DNA from 2 places in the Pseudomonas sp. H3_E07 genome. Region 1 is predicted to be linked to the other one. Evidence: predicted binding sites of a transcription regulator. Region 1 holds the regulator's gene; the other holds the start of a gene.
The links. Region 1 encodes FliA, which starts transcription of late flagellar genes. Its sites were predicted from a motif close to CTAAAGTTTNNNNNNNNNNNGCCGNTAA; they were not measured.
Positions count from the first base shown of each region.

Region 2: a site for FliA is predicted at 1,651-1,678, ahead of flgM (flagellar biosynthesis anti-sigma factor FlgM). Genes of this name have one in related genera too.

Region 1 is NZ_CP162795.1:4,539,428-4,543,060, forward strand. It holds gene flhF (flagellar biosynthesis protein FlhF) at 1-653, shown strand, start outside; gene fleN (flagellar synthesis regulator FleN) at 760-1,593, shown strand; gene fliA (RNA polymerase sigma factor FliA) at 1,590-2,330, shown strand; gene AB4O08_RS20880 (chemotaxis response regulator CheY) at 2,499-2,873, shown strand; gene AB4O08_RS20885 (protein phosphatase CheZ) at 2,892-3,633, shown strand, end outside.
Region 2 is NZ_CP162795.1:4,182,539-4,186,171, forward strand. It holds gene AB4O08_RS19215 (flagellar brake protein) at 1-674, opposite strand, end outside; gene AB4O08_RS19220 (flagella synthesis protein FlgN) at 771-1,241, opposite strand; gene flgM (flagellar biosynthesis anti-sigma factor FlgM) at 1,290-1,613, opposite strand; gene flgA (flagellar basal body P-ring formation chaperone FlgA) at 1,755-2,519, opposite strand; gene AB4O08_RS19235 (chemotaxis protein CheV) at 2,612-3,544, shown strand; gene cheR (protein-glutamate O-methyltransferase CheR) at 3,589-3,633, shown strand, end outside.

The sequences.
Region 1 (3,633 bases):
CCATGGTCGGCCCTGCCGGCATGGGCAAGACCACCACCCTGGCCAAGCTGGCGGCCCGTTACGTACTCAAATACGGCGCACAGAATATCGCGCTGGTGAGCATGGACAGCTACCGTATTGGTGCCCAGGAGCAGCTCAAGACGCTGGGCCGTATTCTCAATGTATCGGTGACTCACGTCGACCCGGGCCAGTCCCTGGCCAACGCCCTCGACCCGCTGCTGCGCAAACGCGTGGTATTGATCGATACCGCCGGCCTGCAAGCCAGCGACCCGGCATTGCGCATGCAGCTTGAAAGCCTGGCCGGACGTGGCATCAAATCGAAAAACTACCTGGTGCTTGCAACCACCAGCCAGAAACAGGTTCTTACCGCTGCGTATCACAGCTACAAACGCTGCGGCCTGGCCGGTTGCATCCTCACCAAGCTCGACGAAACCGCGAGCCTGGGCGAGGTGTTGAGCCTGGCCATCAGTCATGAATTGCCGGTCGCTTACCTGACCGACGGGCCGCGGATCCCGGATGATCTGCATCTGCCGCGCCGTCATCAGTTGGTCAGCCGTGCAGTCAGCGTGCAAATGCAAGAAGAGCCTAGCGAGGAAGCGATGGCTGATATGTTCGCCGACCTTTATCACAACCCGGCAAAACGGGTCGGTTGAGGGCAGGATGAACACCGTGAAATGTATCTACATCGATGGTCTGCAAGCGATTCACGCGGCCAAGCCATGTAGCCTGCGTCTAAGCAAGACAAGGTAAAGAAATAAAATGGGCAGCATGCATCCCGTACAGGTGATCGCGGTGACCGGCGGCAAAGGTGGCGTCGGGAAAACTAACGTGTCAGTGAATTTGTCCCTGGCCCTGGCAGAGCTTGGCCGTCGCGTCATGCTGTTGGATGCTGACCTGGGCCTGGCGAACGTCGACGTTCTGCTGGGGCTGACGCCCAAACATACCCTTGCCGATGTGATCGAGGGCCGCTGCGAGCTGCGCGATGTGCTGCTGCAGGGCCCCGGTGGCATCCGCATCGTGCCGGCTGCCTCGGGCACCCAGAGCATGGTGCACCTGAGCCCGGCGCAGCATGCCGGCCTCATCCAGGCGTTCAGTGATATCGGCGATAACCTCGACGTGCTGGTGATTGACACCGCCGCCGGGATCGGCGAGTCCGTGGTCAGCTTCGTGCGCGCCGCGCAGGAAGTGTTGCTGGTGGTCTGCGACGAACCCACCTCGATCACCGACGCCTACGCCCTGATCAAACTGCTTAACCGTGACTACGGCATGAACCGCTTCCGCGTCTTGGCCAACATGGCCCAGAGCCCGCAGGAAGGGCGCAACCTGTTCGCCAAGTTGACCAAGGTCACGGATCGTTTCCTCGATGTCGCCTTACAATACGTCGGCGCAGTGCCCTACGACGAGTGTGTGCGCAAGGCTGTGCAAAAGCAGCGTGCAGTCTACGAAGCGTTCCCTCGTTCCAAGTGCGCATTGGCGTTCAAGGCTATTGCCCAGAAGGTCGATACCTGGCCGTTGCCCGCCAACCCACGGGGGCATCTGGAGTTTTTCGTCGAGCGATTGGTGCATCAGACGAGCGCAGGACCCGTGCTATGACAGCGACTGGCTACAACGCTTACAAGAGGTCTGCCCGTGACAGTCAGGGCGAGTTGATCGAGCGCTACGCGCCCTTGGTCAAGCGCATTGCCTACCACCTGCTGGCACGCCTGCCGGCCAGCGTCCAGGTCGAAGACCTGATCCAGGCGGGCATGATCGGCCTGCTCGAAGTGTCGACCAAATATGACGCGAGCAAGGGCGCGAGTTTCGAGACGTATGCGGGGATCCGTATCCGTGGTGCGATGCTTGATGAGGTGCGTAAAGGTGACTGGGCGCCGCGTTCGGTGCATCGCAATACGCGCATGGTCAGTGACGCAATTCGCGCAATTGAAGCAAAAACCGGTCGCGACGCTAAAGATCACGAAGTTGCGGCCGAACTCCAATTGAGTCTCGACGATTACTACGGGATTTTGAACGATACCTTGGGCAGCCGCCTGTTCAGTTTCGACGACCTGTTGCAGGACGGCGAACACGAAGGGCTGCACGAGGACGGCGCGAGCGCTCATATGGAGCCATCGCGTGACCTGGAAGATGAGCGTTTCCAGGGGGCGTTGGCGGACGCGATTGCCAATTTGCCGGAGCGTGAGCGACTGGTGTTGGCGTTGTACTACGACGAAGAGCTGAACCTCAAGGAAATCGGTGAGGTCCTGGGGGTCAGCGAGTCGCGGGTCAGCCAGTTGCACAGCCAGTGCGCAGCCCGCTTGCGGGGGCGTTTGGGAGAGTGGCGAGCGCGCTGACAGGCAGTGTGGGGACACTGCAGACGAGACCGTGAGGGCGACCAGCCTTCGCGGGTTCGACCCGTGGTGCCCTCGGCAGTCCTTTTTGTGTAATGCCTGTTGATTGAAATGGCGCGTCCAGGTGCTGGGCGCGTTTAAGACTGCTTGGAGGTCGAATTGGACAAGAACATGAAAATCCTCATCGTTGATGACTTCTCAACGATGCGGCGGATCATAAAAAACCTGTTGCGTGACCTTGGGTTCACTAACACGGTCGAGGCGGATGACGGCATTACGGCCATTCCGATCCTCAACAGCGGGAGCATCGACTTTCTGGTAACGGACTGGAACATGCCGGGCATGACCGGTATCGACTTGCTGCGCCACGTACGTGCTGACGAAAAGCTGCGCGGCCTGCCTGTGCTGATGGTGACCGCCGAAGCCAAGCGTGAGCAGATCATCGAAGCCGCCCAAGCTGGGGTAAACGGTTACGTGGTCAAGCCATTCACTGCATTGGCCTTGAAAGAGAAGATTGAAAAAATCTTCGACCGCATCGGTCATTGATGCTGCCACGGGGGAGCTATGGAGCATAAAGAATCATCGCAGGCCGACTTCGAGTCGACCCTGAAAAAGCATGCTCACCAGTTGGTCGAAAGCCTTGAAAAAGGTCAGTTCGGCGACGCGGTGCAGTTGATCCATGAGCTCAACCAGACCCGTGATCGCGGCCTGTACCAGGAAGTGGGCAAGCTCACACGCGAGCTGCACAGTGCGATCGTCAATTTCCAGATTGACCCACACATGCCCCAGGCTGAGGAAATCTCGCAGATCACTGATGCCACCGAACGCCTGTCCTATGTGGTCAGGCTGACTGAGGCAGCGGCCAACCGCACCATGGACCTGGTGGAAAACGCCACGCCTCTGGTCAACGGTATGGCCAACGAAGCCCAGGCCCTGAGCAACGACTGGGGCCGTTTCATGCGCCGCGAAGTCGGCGCTGAAGAGTTTCGTGAGTTGGCGCGTCGGGTCGAAGGGTTCTTGTCACGCAGCGAGCAGGAAAACCGCACGGTTTCCAGCAACCTCAACGACATTCTGCTCGCCCAGGATTACCAGGACCTCACCGGTCAGGTGATCAAGCGTGTGACCCAGTTGGTCACCGAAGTGGAAAGCAACTTGCTCAAATTGGTGCTTATGGCAGGCCAGGTTGACCGTTTTGCCGGCATTGAACATGACCGCGAAGCGATCCTCTCGGAAAAAGATCCAAAAAAACATCTCGCCAAGGGTGAAGGTCCGCAGATTCATGCCGATAAACGTGAAGACGTTGTAT
Region 2 (3,633 bases), 360 kb from region 1:
ACCAAGCCGCTCATGTTGTGGAAGCGCACGCCGGCGAAGGTCGTGTTGATCTTCTCTTCGAAGTGCAGGTAACGCAGTTCGACAGAGGTGGTCATGCTGCCAAAGGGCAGGGCGGCGATAAAACGGTCATAGACCTGGCCCAACTGCAGGCGCTCGGAGATATCCCCTTCAAAGCGCAATTTGCAGCCAGTGGCGGAAATATCCAGCAGCTTGCCGCTGATAGGCGCCTTGAGCTTCTCGCCGCCCAACTCGATGTTGACCAGTTGTGCCAGCTTCAAGGCAGCGCGGAAGGCATTGCGGCGCTGATGGTAGACCACTTCGTCGGGCAGGCTGCCGGTGTAGATGCGGTGGCCGTCCTTTTCGCTGATGCTCAGGCTGCCGTTGCTTTCCCAGGCAACGCGTACACCCTCGTGGAAGCCTTCGATGCGGAAGGGTTCACCGTTTTCCAGGTAGCGTTCGCCGTCACGGGGGATCATTTCATCCAGGGCCAGGGTGCCGCTGTCCCGATTGACGTCCACCAGGTAGCTCTGGAAGCGCTGGCTGCGTTCATGGAAGGTGATGATCAGCGGGTCATGGCTGTCTTGCAGCATCCGCAAAGTGCTGGCGATTTCCAGAGGGGTGGTGAGGACCTTGGGTGGCTGCGGAGCATCTTCCGCATTAAGGGCGTTGAACACGGTTCTTCCATCTCCAGACAAAATACGACTACACGCAAGAGCGGGCATTTTGCCAGTATGTGGCGCGCCTTGGATAGGTCGCGCTGTAATCCGGCGTCAGGCTTGGCTGCGGGTGCTTGGCTTGACCAGGCGCGAGGTGGAGCCTTGAGCGTTGTAAAGCGCCGGGGGCTCGCCGCCGTGAAGTATGCGCAACTGGTTGGCGGTCGTGGCTTGCTGAAGCTGGATCGACTGACCGTTGAGCAGGTTGGCTTCCTGGCACTGGGTGAGCAATTGATTGAGTTCTTTGCTCTGGGCCAGCAATTGATCGCCAACCGTGGAGTGGCTGGCCAACTGTGCCAGGCCGTCATGGTCTGCCGGCAGGCCCAGGCTGGTCAGGATCTGGCTGCGTTTCTTGCCGTGCTGTTCCAGCAGGACAATCAGCGATTGCTTGCGCGCCAGGATTTCTTCCAACAGGGGCATGTCTCGGCCGTAGAGGGCCAGGGATTCCTCCCTGAGCAGCTCGAGCAGCTGTTGTGTCGGCGCTAGATCATCAATGATCAGTTGAAGCAGATTTTCGTCGTGATGCATGGCTGGCCTTGGGGTTTAAGCGTCCAAAAGCCCGGCGCAGGCCTTTGCCTAGCGCTCGGCTTCGAAATTAAGCAGCTTGCTGGCTACACGGTTGCTGTCGACTTGATAGCTGCCATCGGCGATTGCCTGTTTCAATTCGGCCACACGGGCTTTATTGACCACCGGTTGATCGCGCAGCGAGTCAGTGACCTTCTGCAACTGTTGAGCCTCATTGCTCAGGTGTACGGATTCCCCGCTCTGGCTGGCGCTGGCCTGTTCCGCCTTGGCAGGCAGTGGCTGGGCCTTGGCTTCTACGCTGTCCTTGGTGCCAGTAGCTCGCGTAGGGGCCGACGTGGTCGGGGTGTTATTTAAACGACTGAAATCGATGACCATGATCAAAAAACCTCTGGGTATTTGGACGCTTGCCATGTTTTCGGCCATACCCGGACAAACTTTAGGCGCGAATGACAATAAATCTCCGCACGGCACTTCTCATGCACAGTGTAGGAAAACCCAGCGTCCTGTACCAGTAATCTATAACGCGACCTCGACTTGCCCAGGGGCTGTCACCCGCGCTTTGATCACGCGGTTGGAGTTGAGGTTCTTGACGCGAATCTGTTCGCTCATGCCGCCGTTGGACAGCGCTTCCCCCGGCATCTTCACTTGAAGCGCACCGCTGCTGGCGGAAATCACCACTTGGTCGCCCTTGCGAATTACCTCGGCTTGCTCAAGATGCACCAGAGTGATGACTTGGTCAGTGACCACTGGTCGGGTCAATTTTTGCCCGATGGCCTGGTCGAGGGACGTCAGGTAGCCCTGGCTGATCATGCTGATGTCGCGTTCGCGTAGTACAACGTCCTCAAAATCGATGATCCCGGTGCGCTTGAGTGGGCGAGCCACCACCACTACATCACGGAACAGCTTCACCTGGGCCGGCACGAACACCGTCCAGGGCGAGGCGCCGTCGCAGCGCACCTTGACCGTCACCCGGCCAATCGGCTGAGCGGGGCTTTCCAGGGTGGCTGTCAATTCCTTGTCGCACTTTGGCATGCGCAAGCGCGGGTCCAGTTGGTTGACCTGGATTTCATAACGCCCCGGTGTCTGGGTGGTCGCCAGATAATCTTCTACAGTGAACTCAAGAAAGCCTTGGGTGACGCCGATAAGTAGATCAGGCAAGGTGACGTTGTCCGCACGGGCCGTAGTGCCCAGGCCTAGGGCAAGCAACACCAGCGGTGCGCAGAGCAATCTGCGAAACCGTGTCAGGATGGGGCGTCGGGAAACTGTCGTTTTAATATCCATGACCAATAAATAGCAAAGGCCGTGCCGTTTAGCGTTGGTGCGCGTCACTGCCCTTATAGGTATGGCCAAAGGTTCAGCGTGGGAGTCAAGGCATGGCAGGAGTAATGGATTCAGTAAACCAGCGCACACAGCTGGTAGGGCAGAATCGCCTGGAGTTGTTGCTTTTTCGCCTGGATGGCAAGCAGCTGTATGGCATCAACGTGTTCAAGGTGCGGGAAGTGCTGCAATGCCCCAAGTTGACGATCATGCCCAAGTCCAGCCCGGTGGTGTGTGGCGTTGCCAACATCCGTGGTGCGACGATCCCGATTCTTGACCTGGCCCTGGCCACGGGTTCGGCAGGATTGCAGGACCGTGAGAGCCCGTTCGTTATCATTACCGAGTACAACACCAAGACCCAGGGTTTTCTGGTGCGCTCGGTGGAGCGCATCGTCAACATGAACTGGGAAGAGATCCATCCGCCGCCCAAGGGCACCGGTCGCGATCACTACCTCACGGCGGTGACACGGGTGGATAACCAGTTGGTGGAAATCATCGACGTGGAGAAGATCCTCGCCGAAGTGGCGCCGACCTCGGAAACGATTTCCGTGGGGGTGGTGGACGCCGAAACCGCGCACAAGGCCGTTTCCCTGCGGGTGCTGACGGTGGACGACTCCTCGGTGGCGCGTAAACAGGTGACCCGTTGCCTGCAGACCGTCGGCGTGGAGGTAGTGGCCCTCAACGACGGTCGCCAAGCGTTGGATTACCTGCGCAAGCTGGTGGACGACGGCAAGAAGCCGGAAGAAGAATTCTTGATGATGATCTCCGACATCGAGATGCCGGAAATGGACGGCTACACCCTCACGGCCGAGATACGCAACGATCCACGCATGCAAAAATTGCACATCATCCTGCATACTTCGTTGTCGGGGGTATTCAACCAGGCGATGGTCAAGAAGGTCGGTGCCGATGACTTCCTGGCCAAATTCCGTCCTGATGACCTGGCATCCCGGGTAGTCGACCGGATCAAGGCAGCAGATCACGGCTAGGGGGCATTTCCCCTGGCGGTCACACGATTTAAGAGGCGGTATCATTGTCTACGGGTAATTTGGATTTCGAGCAGTTCCGGGTCTTCCTG